Regions from separate parts of the Mesorhizobium sp. M1334 genome, predicted to be linked through region 2. Evidence: predicted binding sites of a transcription regulator. Region 2 holds the regulator's gene; the other holds the start of a gene.
The links. Region 2 encodes PhoB, which activates phosphate uptake and scavenging genes when phosphate is short. Its sites were predicted from a motif close to TGTCATNNANCTGTCAT; they were not measured.

Region 1 (8,114 bases), on a different contig from region 2:
GCATAATCGTTCAGCCCCGGCACGATGCCGCCGGCGCTGTGCCTGAGGATGAGGCTGGCGCCGTCGGGAATGGTGAGCTCGAACCTGTTCTCGCTCGCCGCTTCATCGGGAAGCGCAAACAGCACCAGCGGCACGTTGGGACCGGTGTTCCAGTTGGCCTCCATGGCGGCGATCTTCTGCGGCTGGTGTTCGAGCGTGTTGAGGCCGTGCTGGTCGCCGGCGAAGATCTGGATCGGGATCAGGATCGCGGCGGTGAAGACGCCGGTGCGCAGCGCCTTCCACATCGATTCCGAACGATCGCCGTAGAGATAGCGCAGCGCCGACAGGCCGGCGATCAGGAACGAGACGGTCAGCCCCGAAGCAAGCAGCATATGGACGAGCCGGTAGGGCATGGACGGATTGAAGACAACGGCCCACCAGTCGGTGGCGTGCGCTACACCATCGCGCATCTCGAAGCCGGCCGGCGTCTGCATCCACGAATTGAGTGCTATGATCCAGAAGGCGGACAAGGTGGTGCCGCCGGCCACCAGCACCGTCGCCAGCGTATGGATGCGGTTCGAGACGCGGCGGAAGCCGAACAGCATGATGCCGAGGAACGCCGCCTCGAGGAAAAAGGCGGTCAGGATCTCGTAGGCCAGCAGCGGGCCGGCAATGTTGCCGACCGTCTCCATATAGCCCGGCCAGTTGGTGCCGAACTGAAAACTCATGGTGACGCCGGAAACCACGCCCATGGCGAAGGACAGCGCGAATACCTTAACCCAGGTGAAATAAGCGCGCATCCAGGCGGAATCGTTGGTCGCGTTGTAGCGGAGCTTGAAGAACAGCAGCACCCAGCCGAGCGCGATGGTGATCGCCGGGAACAGGATGTGGAACGAGATGTTCGCGCCGAACTGTATGCGCGACAGGATGAGCGGGTCCATGGCGGCTCCGGCTGCTGCTTGTTTGTACAAGGATAGGCTTCATGCGCGGGACGGTCAAAGCGGCGTCCCGCCGCGAGGCGGAACGCCGCAGTGCCGGTGAATCTGCTTCTGCGCGGAATTTGGCTGGACGATCGGGCAGGTGTCGCCTATTCCGGCGAACCTCGATGTCCAGAACTGTCAGGAGCGGCATTGACATCCGGATTTGCGAACCGACATTCAGCGGATTAAATCAACAACTCTGTTTCAAGCAGCCGTTTTCAGCCATGCAGCCGATCATCTCGATTTCCGGGGTCACCAAGACCTACGCCACCGGCTTCAAGGCGCTGAAGGAGATCAATCTCGATATAGTGCGCGGCGAGATCTTTGCGCTGCTCGGGCCGAACGGCGCCGGCAAGACGACGCTGATCTCGATCGTCTGCGGCATCGTCAACCGCTCGTCGGGTTCCGTCACCGTCGACGGCCATGACATCAACCGCGACTACCGCGCGGCGCGCAGTCTGATCGGGCTGGTGCCGCAGGAGCTGACCATCGACGCCTTCGAGAGCGTGTGGGCGACGGTCAATTACAGCCGCGGCCTGTTCGGCAAGCCGGCGGACAAGGCGTTCATCGAAAAGGTGCTGCGCGACCTGTCGCTCTGGGACAAGAAGGACGCCAAGGCGATCACGCTATCCGGCGGCATGAAGCGCCGGCTGATGATTGCCAAGGCGTTGTCGCACGAGCCGCGCATCCTGTTCCTCGACGAACCGACGGCAGGCGTCGATGTCGAGCTGCGCCAGGACATGTGGGCGATGGTGCGCAGGCTGCGCGAAGACGGCGTCACCATCATCCTGACCACGCACTACATCGAAGAAGCGGAGGCGATGGCCGACCGCGTCGGCGTCATTAACCGCGGCGAGATCGTGCTGGTCGAGGACAAGGCCGAGCTGATGCGCAAGCTCGGCCGCAAGCGGCTTGTGCTGGAACTGCGCAGTCCCCTGGCCACCGTTCCCGACGCCTTTTCGCGCTACGCGCTGGAGCTTTCGCCGGATGGCGGGCAGCTGACCTATACTTATGACAACCAGAGCGAACGGCCGGGCGTCGCCTCGTTGATCCGCGAGCTCGAGGCGGCCGGCATCCAGTTCCGCGACATCGACACGGAAAACAGCTCGCTCGAGGAGATCTTCGTCAATCTGGTGAGGAAACAGGCATGAACCCGCGCGCGGTCATGAATCTTCATGCGGTATGGGCGATCTATCGGGTGGAGATGGCGCGCGCCCTTCGCACGGTGCTGCAGAGCATTGTTTCGCCGGTCATTTCGACGTCGCTCTATTTCGTCGTCTTCGGCTCGGCCATCGGCTCGCGCATCACCGAGATCGACGGCATCAGCTACGGCGCCTTCATCGTGCCGGGGCTGATCATGCTGTCGCTGCTGACGCAGTCGATCTCCAACGCTTCTTTCGCTATCTATTTTCCGAAATTCGTCGGCTCGATCTACGAATTGCTGTCGGCGCCTGTGTCCTATCTGGAGATCGTCATCGCCTATGTCGGGGGTGCGGCGACAAAGTCGATCGTGCTTGGCCTGATCATCCTGGCGACGGCCTCGCTGTTCGTGCCGCTTCACATCGAGCATCCGTTCTGGATGCTCGCCTTCCTGGTGCTGACGGCGGTGACCTTCAGCCTGTTCGGCTTCATCATCGGCATCTGGGCGAAGAGCTTCGAGCAGCTGCAGCTGGTGCCGCTGCTGATCATCACGCCGCTGACCTTCCTCGGCGGCAGCTTCTATTCGATCAACATGCTGCCGGGCATCTGGCGCACGGTGACGCTGTTCAACCCGGTCGTCTACCTGGTCAGTGGGTTCCGCTGGAGCTTCTACGGCAAATCCGACGTTTCGGTCGGCGTCAGTCTCGGCATGACGGTTGTTTTCCTGCTCGTCTGCATAGCAATCGTCGCCTGGATCTTCAGGACCGGCTACCGGCTGCGCAACTGATCGACTGGCCTGCTAGGCAAAGCAGCCTTATCAGTCAACGGAAACAGCGCTGAGTGCAGCCCTTGCGACGACAGCCCCTTGATCTTCATGTTTTGTTATATACCATGTTATGGTTTTTCGCGAGACGGATTGGCGTATGGAAGACGTCGTACGATCGCTTGGTTTCTTGTGCCTGGGCAGCAGGATGAAGCGTATAGGCGAGCAACTGCAAGCGGAGGCGCAGCGCATGCTCGACCGGCTGGATGTTCCGGTTCAGGCGAGCCAGTACCCACTGCTGGCCGCGCTCGACAGGCTGGGCCCGCTGCCTGTCGGGGAACTGGCGCAATCGCTTGGCATCGCGCAGCCGGGTGTAACGCGAAGCGTCTCGCTTCTGGCCGGATTGGGATTGCTCGAGGTTAGTCCGTCGACCGATGACCAGCGGCGCAGGATTGTCTCTCTCACTCGGGACGGCCGGCGGCTGGTCGATGTCGCAAAGCGCGAGGTCTGGCCGCGCATCGAAAACGCCGTTGCGGATTTGTGCGCGGATCTTTCGGGGTCGCTTCTTGAGCAGCTGACCGCCATCGAGGACGGCCTCGCCGTGGCCCCTCTCGACCGTCGAGTGAAAAATCCGGAGGGCGCTGCGTGATGAGACACCTGCTCGACCGGCCTATCTGGAGCGCGCTTCAGACGCGACATCGGGCGTTCGCGCAAGGTAATGACCTCGCCAGGCGGTATCGGCCGTCGATCGTTCCATTCGCCGCCACTGGCGCCGACGACGCCGAAAGCCTGCGGGCGCTCGAACAGCTTGTCTCCGCGGGCGAGAGCGTCATCCTGCTTCAGTCGGACGCCATTGCTCTGCCCGCGGGGCTTTCCGCGACGTTGACCGCAGCCGGGGTTCAAATGATTGCCGAGCGGCCGTTGCAAACCGTGTCTGATCAACGTGTACAACGTCTGACCCGAGACGATGCGGCTGAGATGCTCGCCCTGGCATTGCTCACCAAGCCTGGCCCATTCACGCTCGAAGCCTTGAGCCTGGGCGATTTTTGGGGCGTGAAAATCGAGGGCAGACTTGTGGCAATGGCCGGCGAGCGCATGAAACAACCTGGCTATACCGAACTCAGCGGGGTGTGCTCACATCCGGAATTTCGCGGCGGTGGCCTAGGCAAGCTGCTGTCCCTGTTCGTGGCAAACCGGATAGTGGCGCGCGGCGAAGTTCCCTATCTTCACGCCTATGCCAGCAACACCACGGCCATTAGACTATACGAGTCCATTGGCTTCAGGTTGCGAAGCACAATGAATGTGGCCGTGGTTCAGCGCACCGAATGATTAGTCGGCGCATGATGCGCAGCATGGATGCATCCCATATCAGGAAAGGAAGGATTTCGCATCACCGAAATCCTTCCTCGAGACTGCAAGGCCTTCCTGCGTCTCAGACCGCGATCTTGCCGCCGCCTTGCCTGGTGATGGCAACGACCGCCGGGCGCACCGGCATGTCCGGCTTGAAGTCAGGCCAGCGGGTCGACAAATCCTCATAATAGGAGGGACGCCCAAAAGCCTCCCAGTCCTCGCCACCGTCGCCTGGATGCTGGACAGCAACGAAAGCAGTCTGGTCGTCCGGCGCAAACAGGGGACCACACATTTCGGCGCCGATCGGCACACGGAAGAACAGCTTTGAGGTCGCCCGCGCCGGGCCTTCCGTGTCGACCGCCCACAGGCCGTCGGTGCGGCCTGTGGCCTTCGGGCCCTGGCCGTCGGTAGCAACCCAGAGGCGGCCGGCCGAATCGACCGCGCAATTGTCCGGCATGCCGAACCAGCCATTGGCAGTGGTTGCGGTGGAGAAGGTGGCGCCGATTTCGGCCACGGCGGGATCACCGCATTTCAGCAGGATTTCCCACTTGCCCTTGGTCGCAGCGAAATCACCGCCATCCTCGACGATCTCAATGATATGGCCAAAGGCGTTTTCGGCGCGCGGATTGGCGGCGTCGACCTGGTCGGCCTTGCGCTTCGAATTGTTGGTCAGCATGACATAGACCTTGCCATTGGCGGCATTGGGCTGGATGTCTTCCGGGCGGTCCATCTTGGTGGCGCCAAGCAGGTCGGCGGCACGGCGCGTCTCGATCAGCACGTCGGCCTGGCTGGCAAAGCCGTTTGCCGCTGTCAGCGGTCCCTGGCCGAAGACGATCGGCAGCCATTCGATTGAACCGTCCTCGGCGAACTTGGCGACATGCAAGGTGCCGTCGTCGAGCAAATTCATGTTGGCGGCGCGATCGTCCGGATTGAACTTGCCTGTGGTGACGAACTTATAGACATAGTCGAAGCGCTCGTCGTCGCCGAGGTAGAAGGCGACACGGCCATCCTTGGCGACGATCGATTCTGCGCCCTCATGCTTGAAGCGGCCCATGGCGGTGCGCTTCCTCGGCACCGACGTCGGATCCTGAACGTCGACCTCGACGATCCAGCCGAAGCGGTTCGGCTCGTTCGGCTCCTTGCCGATATCGAAACGGTCATGATGCGCCGCCCATTCATAGGCGCCTTCGGGAATGCCGAGGCGCTTGTAGTTGGCCGCCTCGTTATGGCCCTGCGGCAGCTCGCCCGAGAAATAGCCGTGGATGTTCTCCTCGGCCATGACATAGGTGCCCCACGGCGTGACGCCGCCGGCGCAGTTGTTGAGGGTGCCGATGACCTTCGTACCGCTCGGGTCGGCGCTGGTCTTGACGCGGTCGTGGCCGGCGACGGGGCCAGACAGTGCCATCTCGGTATTGGAGGTGATGCGGCGGTTGAGCTTGCCGTCGCGCACGACCTGCCATTTGCCGGCTTCTTTGCGGATCTCGACAATGGTGCCGCCATGCGCGGCCATCTCGACATCGACTTGCTCCTTGCTGAGGGGCGCCTGCTTGGCTTTGCCATCGACGATGGTGACGAGGCCCGGGAACATCAGATGCGGATTGGTGTATTCGTGGTTGACGACCAGCAGGCCATGCTCGGCCGAGCCGCCGATCGGGATATAACCGACATAGTCGTTGTTGTAGCCGAATTGTCTGGCCTGGGCTTCCGCCGACTGTTTTGTCGGATCGAATTCCGGCGAATCGGCGAACAGCGGATCGCCCCAGCGCAGCAGCACGTCGGCGTCATAGCCAGGTGCGACGTGATGCTTGTCGTCGATGCCGGCCTCGAGCTCGTCGAAAGCGAAGGCGGAGCCTTCGGCGGCGCGGGCGTTGTCGGCGGCGATCAGCGCCAGCGGGCTGACGGTAGCGGCTATGGCCGAGACGGCAAGCGAGCCCTTGAGGAAGCCGCGGCGCGAGAACCGCGCGGCGATGATCTCACCCATGGTGCGGTTGTCGGTGGAATTGGCTCCTGGCCCATCGTTTTCCTCGAGCAGGCTGGTGCGGAAATGGGCGTCAGGGGTGCGATGTTCGGTCGAGCGCTGTTCGGTCATAGGGCCTGCCTCTGGCTGGATGGATTGCTGGAGCGTGTTGCCTGGCCAATCCGGTATTACCGGCAGGTCACAGTTTGATGACATGCCGGCTAATTGCCATCTGCGATTTCGTATCCAACATCAGCCCCGCTTGACCGCGACCGGCGCTTCGGAAACAAGAGCTGCGGCAGGCGCGTAGGGACCGCATCGGGAGGAACAAAAGTGAGTTTCTGGGGACTTGGGCAGCTCTGCGTTTCGACGGTGATCTTCCTGCTGGCGGCGATGGCCGCAAAACAGTGGGGGCTGGCGCCGAGCCTCGGCAAGATCGTGCTGACGTTGGCGCTCTATTCGCTGGGCAATCTGATCATGCTGAGGCTGATCCGTGAATTCGGCATGTCGGTGTCGTTCAGCCTGTCGGCGGTGATCCAGCTGGTGTCGGTGAATGTGGTGGCGCTGGTCTTCTTCGGCGAGCGCGTCAATGCCTTGCAGGCAACCGGCATTGTGCTTGCCATCGCAGCTGTGGCGCTGATCACGCTCGGGCCCTATCTGCAAAGGCTGTAGCTGCGATCGGGCCGATGAAGAAGATTGCAAGCAGACTGCGCAACTGGCTGGAGTTCCCGGTTCTGCTGGCCGGGCTGGTCATTGCCGGCGGGCTGTGGGGGTTCGAAGAACTGATGGAGCTGGCGCGGGCGACCACGCCGCATGCCTTCGACACCGAAATCCTGCTTGCCTTCCGCAAGGCCGGCCAGCCTGACAATCCGATCGGACCGGCGTGGCTGGAAGGAGCGATGCGCGACGTCACCAGCCTTGGCAGCGCCAGCGTGCTGGTGCTGATCACGGCAGCAATGATCGTCTATCTGCTCCTTATCCGCAGGCCAGGCGCGGCGCTTCTCATGTTCGTCGCGGTGGCGGGCGGCCAGCTCCTGTCAAGCGTGCTGAAATTCGATATCGACCGGCCGCGCCCCGATCTGGTCTCGCATCTCGCCGATGTGGCATCGCTTTCGTTTCCGAGCGGCCACGCCATGCTGTCGGCGGTGACGTATTTGACGCTGGGCAGCATGGCGGCACGGTTTTTGCCCGGGCGCATAACGAAGATCTATGTACTCGTGCTGGCGGTGCTGACGACGGTGGTCGTCGGCATCAGCCGCATCTATCTCGGCGTCCACTGGCCGTCCGACGTGCTGGCCGGCTGGTGCGCCGGCTTTGCCTGGGCGATGCTGTGCTGGCTGGCGGCACGATTGCTGCAGCGATGGCTAGGGCGGGCCGACGGCACCTGACGTCGGCCGGACTACTTCAAATCAGCCTGTTGATCAGGCCATGTCCGCAGCCTGCCAGCAGGAAAACCATCGACAGCAAGACTGTCGAGGTCGCCAACGCTTTGAATGTCTTCACCTGCTCATCCTTTTTAAGGTCGTACCTGTGAAATCGGTACCGCAATGGATGTCCCGCCTAACGATGTCGAGGTTTGTAGCATGCCAGCGCACCGGCTGGCAAAGACTGTTGCATGTTTCACATATGCAAGATGATGTTTGACCCATCATCATGAAGGTATTATACGTGATACTGCAGAACTCAGACGGGGTTTTGACCGATGATCACTGCCGCGCAGATGCGTGCCGCGAGGGCGCTGGCCGGCATCGATCAGAAGACCCTCGCCGAGCGCGCCGGGGTTTCGCTTCCAACCATTCAGCGCATGGAAGCGAGCGACGGCGTGGTCCGGGGCGTGGTCGATACGCTGATGAAGGTCATCCAGGCCCTTGAAGAGGCCGGGGTCGAGCTGATCGGCGAGAACCAGGCGAGCGAGCGTGGCGGCAGGGGCGTTCGCCTCAAGCCT
Region 2 (8,114 bases):
CAACAATGGGCGGCAATCGGATGCTGTTTTGCGTTCGCTTGTCGGACGGATATTTCTTCCCCGCGCCAAAATCGCAGTTCGCCAAGAGCGACGATCTGAAGGAAACGGTCGATCAGTGCCGCTATATCTGCGACGATGCCGGCGTCGACCTCTACACGCTGAGCGACGCTACTCGCGAGACTGAAGAGATGGTCGCGCTCCAGTCGGGAAAACCCTATGTGGAGCTACCTGCCGCGTTCCGGTACCGCGACGACGCGAACTTCAAGGCCTGCGACGTCAAGCGCTATTATCGGCGCGTCGCCGAACTCAGGGCACGAACCGTGACACCGGCCAACATGACCAACGCCATCATTCCTTTGCCGACGGCAAAACCGGATTTTGGCATCGTCGCGGAAATTCCTGAATCCGGGATCGAAACCGCCGGTGCCGTTCCTGCAGAGGCAAAAACGCCGGTTGCCGAGGTGCAAGGCGCTGCCCAGCATCAGTCGATCGAAAGGGCGATCGGCGCGCGGCCGGTGAGAGTGGTCGGGCCGGCCTTTTTCCCGGCGAACTGACCTAGGCGGGCGATGTTCCGAGACGGCGAACTTTTGACCGGATAGCCGCTTCGAGGCGTAGGGCCGTCGACCGACGTCGGCTGGTTATTCGCAGACCATGCGGGCACGTTTGCCGGGCTCGCTGACGTTCCTGCAAGTTAGCGCCTTCGTCGGCTCCGGCGACAGCACGGGTGGGTTGTTGGTGGCCCTCCTCCGTGGCGCTGCAACGGAAGCTGCATTCCTGCGCATCGCCGGCCTTTTCGTCGTTTGCGGCGCCACTGGAAAGACGTCGGTCTCCAGTTGCGACTGTTCGGCTTGCGCCTGCGGCGAAGGCCGGTCCCAGAACCGGCGAACATCGAGCGGCTTGGGAATGATCACGGTGCCGTCATAGCTGCGAGCGCAGCCGCTTCCCAGAGGCAGCGCCAGGCACAGAAAGACAGGCAGAATCCGTCGAGACATCAGCAATACCCCTGCAAGCTTATAACGCCGCTTCGGCCTAACCGACAACCGGCGGAATAGGGCGAAGGGAGTAGATACCGTGAAGTAGAAGTCGTCGCGCTTCCCGTCGAAGGCCTTGCTCGAAGATCGAGCGCCGAGTCGGGCGCGAATGGGGATCCAGCGCGAGTTAGAAACTTGCGATTCGTCAACGCTTCCAGCGTAAGGCCATGGTGCGATCGCACCATACCAAAGCCGCGCTCAGTGGCGACAATGGGATGTTCGAAGTTCCGCTCCTCCAGTTACGGGCGGGAGCAGCGACCGCCGGCAAGAAACAGGGTCAGATTTACCCCAACGGACCTGTTTCGGCGATGGCGCGGCCATGACACGTTCTGGCTGCATGCAACGCGCTCCCGTCCGGTTTTTTTCTTTTAAAGCCGGTGGCTGCGATCGCCGAGCCGACGATGCCGGCCGGAAATCACGCAAGCTGCTGATTCCAGCGGCAAACCGCGGCCCATGCCGACAAAGCCCGCGGCCGCTCCTTCTTAACCCGGCTGGACGACGTTACCGGAGCGACATGAAACTGTCATGCGACTGTAATAATCGGGGGCTATTGGCCTCAGCGGGCGCCGGAGGAATGGCGCCGAGAGACCATATTCCGAACAGGAGCAGGCCACATGAGACATTTCATCCGCTCGGCGGCCGTTGCGATTGCAATGGCGGCGACGACCACCCTCACCCTGTCCTCCGCGCTCGCCGCGGACATCTCCGGCGCCGGCGCCACCTTCCCCTACCCGATCTATGCGAAGTGGGCCGACACCTACAAGAAAGACACCGGCGTTGGCCTCAACTACCAGTCGATCGGTTCCGGCGGCGGTATCAAGCAGATCAAGGCCAAGACCGTTACCTTCGGCGCTTCGGATGCGCCGCTCAAGGGCGACGAGCTTGAAGCGTCCGGACTGGCTCAGTTCCCGATGGTGATGGGCGGCATCGTTCCGGTCGTCAATCTCGAAGGCATCAAGCCGGGCGAGTTGGTTCTCGACGGCCCGACGCTGGCCGACATCTTCCTCGGCAAGATCACGAGCTGGGATGACGAGGCGATCAAGAAGCTCAATCCCGACGTCAAGCTGCCTTCGCAAGCGATCGCGGTCGTTCACCGTTCCGATGGTTCGGGCACGACGTTCAACTTCACCTATTACCTCGGCGACGTCAGCGCGGACTGGAAAGAAAAGGTTGGCGTCGACAAGGCCGTGGAATGGCCGGTCGGCATCGGCGCCAAAGGCAATGAGGGCGTTGCCAACAACGTCTCCCAGACCGGCGGCGCGATCGGTTATGTCGAATACGCCTACGCCAAGCAGAACAAGCTCACCCACACCGACATGATCAACAAGGACGGCAAGAAGGTCGAGCCCACCGCAGCCGCGTTCTCGGCGGCAGCGGCCAATGCCGACTGGAGCTCGCAGCCGGGCTATGGGGTGATCCTCGCCAATGAGCCGGGCGCCGAGTCCTGGCCGATGACGGCGGCGACGTGGATCCTCCTGTATAAGAAGCCGGACGACGCCGCGACCACCGGCGAAGCGCTCAAATTCTTCGCCTGGGCGTATGACAAGGGCGACGAGATGGCCGGCGAGCTGGACTACGTTCCGATGCCCGACAAGGTGGTTGAGAGCGTCAAGGCCATGTGGGCCAAGGAAGTCGTCGGCGACGATGGCAAGCCGCTCTACTCGGCTATGTAATCTCCTCCAGGGAGGGCGTCGACGGCGCCCTCCCTGTTGCCTTTAATCGCGAGGACCCAATGACCATCGCTTCCGATGCCATGCCATCATCTGCAGCAGCCCGGGCCAGGGACGCTACGGTGCGGCGCTTCGCGCTCACAGATGCCATATTTCGCGGACTCACCCGCGCTTCCGCAATCCTTGTGCTGGTCATCCTCGGCGGTGTCGCGATCTCGCTGTTTGCCGGCTCATGGCAGGCGCTGTCGTCCTTCGGCTTTTCTTTCCTGACGACTGAGAGCTGGAATCCGGTCACGGAAAAATTTGGCGCACTGGCGCCGATCTACGGCACCCTGGTAACGGCGGCCATCGCCATCCTGATCGCGGTTCCGATCGGCATCGGCATTGCTATCTTTCTCACCGAGCTCTGCCCGCGCCCGCTCAGGCGCCCGATCGGCATAGCGGTTGAGCTATTGGCCGGCATTCCCTCGATCATCTATGGTATCTGGGGCCTGTTCGTGTTCGCGCCATTCCTGCAGACGACGATACAGCCCTTCATCATCAACATCTTCCACGGCGTGCCGGGACTATCCAGCCTTTTCGCCGGCCCTCCTTACGGCATCGGCCTTCTGACCTCGGCGCTGATCCTCGCCATAATGGTGTTGCCCTTCATCACCTCGATCACCAAGGATGTCTTCGATACGGTGCCGGCGGTGCTGAAGGAGTCGGCCTACGGCATCGGTTGCACGACCTGGGAGGTGACCCGGCGCGTGGTCATTCCCTATACCCGCATCGGCATCATGGGCGGCGTCATGCTTGGCCTCGGCCGGGCACTCGGCGAAACCATGGCGGTGACTTTCGTCATCGGCAACGCGCATCGCATCAGTGCCTCCCTGTTCGCACCGGGCACGACGATCTCGGCGACCATCGCCAATGAATTTACTGAGGCCGACGGCGACCTCTACACCTCCTCGCTGGTCGCGCTCGGCCTGATCCTGTTCGTCATCACCTTCCTGATCCTTGCCGCCGCCCGCTATATGCTGATGCGGATCGACGCCCGTACGGGAGCCTGACCGATGTCGACATCCTCATCGCTCCACAGCCGCCGCAAAGCCAGGAATTCGGTGATGATGGCGCTTTGCGTCGTCGCCGCCGGCATCGGGCTTGCCTGGCTGGCGCTCATCCTCGGTGCGTTGGTCTACAAGGGCACAGCCGGGCTTTCGTTCGCGGTCTTCACCGAGATGACGCCACCACCGGGCGAGGCCGGCGGCCTGCTCAATGCCATCGCGGGCAGCCTGCTGATGACGATCATCGCCGTTGTCGTCGGCACGCCGATCGGCGTGCTGGCGGGAACCTACATGGCCGAGTATGGACGCTTTTCGCGCATCACTACCGTCGTCCGCTTCATCAACGACATCCTGTTGTCGGCGCCGTCGATCATCATCGGCTTGTTCGTCTATGAATTGATGGTGCGGCCAATGGGACATTTCTCGGCCATTGCCGGCGCCGTGGCGCTTGCCATCCTGGTCATTCCGGTGGTCGTGCGCACCACTGAAGACATGCTCAACCTGGTGCCGAACGCGTTGCGTGAAGCCGGTGCCGCGATCGGCGCACCACGCTGGGTGGTGATCCGTTCGGTCGCCTACCGCGCCGCATTGTCCGGCATCGTCACCGGCATATTGCTGGCGATAGCACGCATTTCCGGCGAGACGGCGCCGCTGCTCTTCACCGCGCTCAACAACCAGTTCTGGAGCAGCAATATCAACGCGCCGATGGCCAGCCTGCCGGTGACCATCTTCCAGTTCGCTCTCAGCCCTTACGAGGAATGGCAGCAACTGGCGTGGACCGGCGCACTCATAATCACCCTGACGGTTCTGGGCTTGAGCATCCTCGCCCGCAGCCTTACCGGACGCAGAGAGGACAGATGACACAGATGTTGTCCCCAGACATGACGATGACCGAAACGGTCACCGAGAAGACGAAGATCGAGGTCAAGAACCTCAACTTCTACTACGGCCAGAGCAAGGCGCTGAAGGACATCAGCCTGTCGCTGCCCGAGCGCAGCGTCACGGCCTTCATCGGCCCTTCGGGTTGCGGGAAATCGACGCTGCTGCGCGTCTTCAACCGCATCTACGAGCTCTACCCGAAACAGACCGCCGAGGGCCAGGTGCTGCTTGACGGCAAGAACATTCTCGACCGGTCGCAGGATCTCAACCTCCTCAGGACAAAGATCGGCATGGTATTCCAGAAGCCGACGCCGTTCCCGATGTCGATCTATGAGAACATCGCCTTCGGCGTCAGGCTCTACGAGAATCTCGGCAAGTCCGAGATGGACGGCCGCGTCGAGCAAGCGTTGAAGCGGGCCGCGCTGTGGAGCGAGGTCAAGGACAAGCTAAACGCCAGCGGCTTGAGCCTGTCCGGCGGCCAGCAGCAGCGGCTCTGCATTGCCCGCACCGTGGCAGTGAAGCCGGAAGTCATTCTGCTCGACGAACCGGCTTCGGCCCTCGACCCGCTGTCGACGGCCAAGATCGAGGAACTGATCGACGAGCTGCAAGCCGACTACACGATCGTCATCGTCACCCACAACATGCAGCAAGCGGCGCGCGTGTCGCGCCAGACCGCCTTCATGTATCTGGGTGAACTGGTCGAGTTCGACCGGACCGAGAAGATATTCACGTCGCCCCGCGAGAAGCGCACGCAGGACTACATCACCGGCCGCTTCGGCTGAGCCGTTCCGATCATGCATATGAGGACAGGACCATGGGCGAACACACAGTCGCTTCTTTCGACGAGGATCTCGAGCAGATCAGCAAGCTGATCCGCGACATGGCCGACCTCGCCGGTTCGATGGTCGGCGGGGCGACCAAGGCCCTGTTGAATTCCGACAACGTGCTGGCGCAACGCGTCGTCTCCGACGACGCCATCATGGACGCGCGTCAACGCGAACTGGACGACCGCGCCATCACCCTGATCGCCAAGCGCCAGCCAATGGCTCACGATCTGCGCCATGTCGTCGGAGCGATCCGCATGGCCGGCGACCTCGAACGCATCGGCGACCTTGCCAAGAACATCGCCAAGCGTGTGAGCGCGGTCGGCCTCAGCGTCACGCCGCGCGACCTTTCGCATTCCATCGATGCGATGGCGCAGCTGGTGCTCATTCAGGTGCAGGGCGTCATCGAGGAATATGCTGCAGGCGATGCGGCCGCGTTGGCCAAGCTGCGTGCCGCCGACGAGCGTATCGACGTCAAATACACGTCCGTGTTCCGCGAGCTGTTGACCTACATGATGGAAGATCCGCGCAACATCACCGCTTGCACGCATCTGCTGTTCTGCGCCAAGAATCTCGAGCGGATCGGCGACCATGTCACCAACATCGCCGAAAATGCGTATTATGTGCTGACCGGCGAGCAATTGCCGGTCAATCGTCCGAAGCAGGACGAAACGACAATGTCCGCACCGGTGACATGATGGGGGTGCCCAGCCGATGATCGCACCACGCATAATGGTGGTGGAGGACGAGGAGCCGTTGGGCGTGCTGCTCCGCTACAATCTCGAATCCGAAGGCTACCAGGTCGAGGTGGTGACACGTGGCGACGAAGCCGAGATCCGTTTGCAGGAGAATGTGCCCGACCTTCTGGTGCTCGACTGGATGATACCAGCGGTTTCCGGCATCGAGCTCTGCCGCCGGTTGCGGGTGCGCCCCGAAACCGAGCGGCTGCCGATCATTATGCTGACCGCGCGCGGCGAGGAGAGCGACCGGGTGCGCGGTCTTTCGACCGGCGCCGACGACTATCTGGTCAAACCGTTTTCGACACCGGAATTCATGGCCAGGGTCAAGGCGCTGCTGCGCCGCGCCAAGCCGGAAGTGCTGTCCAGCGTGCTGAAGGTCGGCGACATCGTGCTCGATCGCGAATCGCACCGGGTTTATCGCAAGAAGAGCGAGATCCGGCTCGGGCCGACCGAATTCCGGTTGCTCGAGTTCATGATGCGGCATCCGGGCCGCGTCTTCTCGCGTAGCCAGTTGCTCGATAATGTCTGGGGCGAGACGATCTATATCGACGAACGCACCGTTGACGTGCATGTCGGGCGGCTGCGCAAGGCCGTCAACAACGGCCGCATGCCGGATGTCATCCGCACCATCCGCGGTGCCGGTTACGCGATCCGGGAAGATTGACCCGCCTGGTCAGGCGACGTTCTTTCTGACGCCGGGCCTCATTTGCGCGCCCGGCGCGAAAATCTCCTGGTCGACGAAGCTTAACGCCCGCATCGCGCAGCCTTCGCGGATCAGCGGCAATTCGTTCGGCTCGGTATCGAAGGAGATCGAGCCCGAGTGCTGGCCGCCGGCGGTCTGGGCGATGGCCTTGCGCAAGGCCGGCTCGATCAGATCGAAGGCGGCGGCACTGGCGCCGACCATCGCGACCGGTGCCGGATCGATCAGCGCGAACAGCGAGCCGAGACCGAAACCCAGCGCTTCGCCGGCCTTGCGGTAGGCCTCGCGTTCCGGCCCATCCTTCTCGCGCGCGCGGGCGGCCAGCGCGCGCATGTCGGCGTCGCTGACGTCGGCGACCGGTTCGCTGTCTTCGCTCATCTGCCTGGCGTTGCGCCAGATGGCATAGTTGCCGGCATAGGCTTCGATGCAGCCGCGCCGCCCGCACCGGCAGAGCGCGCCGCCCGGATGATGGATCATGTGGCCAAATTCGCCGCCCGAGGAATGCGTCCCGGTGAACAGTTCGCCCTTCAGCACAAGCCCCATACCGATGCCATGCGAAAGCAGGATGGCGATGAAGTCGTCGCGATAGCGATCCGGATCGCGCCAGCGCAAAGCCACCGCCATCATATTGCAGTCGTTCTCCACCGTGGCCGGGATGCCGAATTCGTCTTCCAGCAGGTCGGCAAAGGCGATGTCGGTCTGCGGCGTGATCGGCGACCACAGCATGGCGCGTGCAGGGGAGTCGGTAATGCCCTGAATCGCCAGGGCGATGCGGGCGACACTGCGGACGTCAAGGTCTGGGTCCTCAAGCCGGCGCCGGACGATGGCCATGCATTCGCGGATCAGCTCGTCGCGCGGCATGGTCAGCGTGTCCAGCCGGCGCTGTTCCTCGGCGACCACCTGTCCCGCATAGTCGATAATGGCGGCCGACAGGAAATTCAGTGACAACACCACGGTCAGCACCGCCGCCGCTTCCGGGTTGAGGGCGAGGCCGACCTGCGGACGACCGCGTTTCAACGAAACGGCCTCACTTGCCTTGCTCTCGGCGAGGATGCCTTCCCGTATCAGGTCGGAGGAGATCGCCGATATGGTTGAATGACTGAGGCCGGTGGTGGCTGCGATCTCCGTACGCGACGGCTGGCCGGCCCGGCGCACCGCCGAGATCACCATCGCCCGGTTGCGCCGGCGCAAATCGTCGTGGCGGATTCCGACCGACATCGTTTT

Region 1: the regulator PhoB is predicted to act here: its motif matches at 6,368-6,384, upstream of NKH17_RS16200 (PhoX family protein).

Annotation. Positions count from the first base shown of each region.
Region 1 covers NZ_JAMYLM010000007.1:241,177-249,290, reverse strand. The annotation lists gene NKH17_RS16225 (cytochrome ubiquinol oxidase subunit I) at 1-920, opposite strand, end outside; gene NKH17_RS16220 (ABC transporter ATP-binding protein) at 1,184-2,110, shown strand; gene NKH17_RS16215 (ABC transporter permease) at 2,125-2,886, shown strand; gene NKH17_RS16210 (MarR family winged helix-turn-helix transcriptional regulator) at 3,023-3,511, shown strand; gene NKH17_RS16205 (GNAT family N-acetyltransferase) at 3,511-4,191, shown strand; gene NKH17_RS16200 (PhoX family protein) at 4,295-6,301, opposite strand; gene NKH17_RS16195 (hypothetical protein) at 6,503-6,841, shown strand; gene NKH17_RS16190 (phosphatase PAP2 family protein) at 6,856-7,557, shown strand; gene NKH17_RS16185 (helix-turn-helix domain-containing protein) at 7,872-8,114, shown strand, end outside.
Region 2 covers NZ_JAMYLM010000002.1:556,825-564,938, reverse strand. The annotation lists gene NKH17_RS06235 (DUF2865 domain-containing protein) at 1-554, shown strand, start outside; gene NKH17_RS06230 (hypothetical protein) at 639-992, opposite strand; gene pstS (phosphate ABC transporter substrate-binding protein PstS) at 1,646-2,704, shown strand; gene pstC (phosphate ABC transporter permease subunit PstC) at 2,764-3,753, shown strand; gene pstA (phosphate ABC transporter permease PstA) at 3,757-4,608, shown strand; gene pstB (phosphate ABC transporter ATP-binding protein PstB) at 4,605-5,408, shown strand; gene phoU (phosphate signaling complex protein PhoU) at 5,441-6,148, shown strand; gene phoB (phosphate regulon transcriptional regulator PhoB) at 6,165-6,854, shown strand; gene NKH17_RS06195 (ROK family protein) at 6,864-8,108, opposite strand.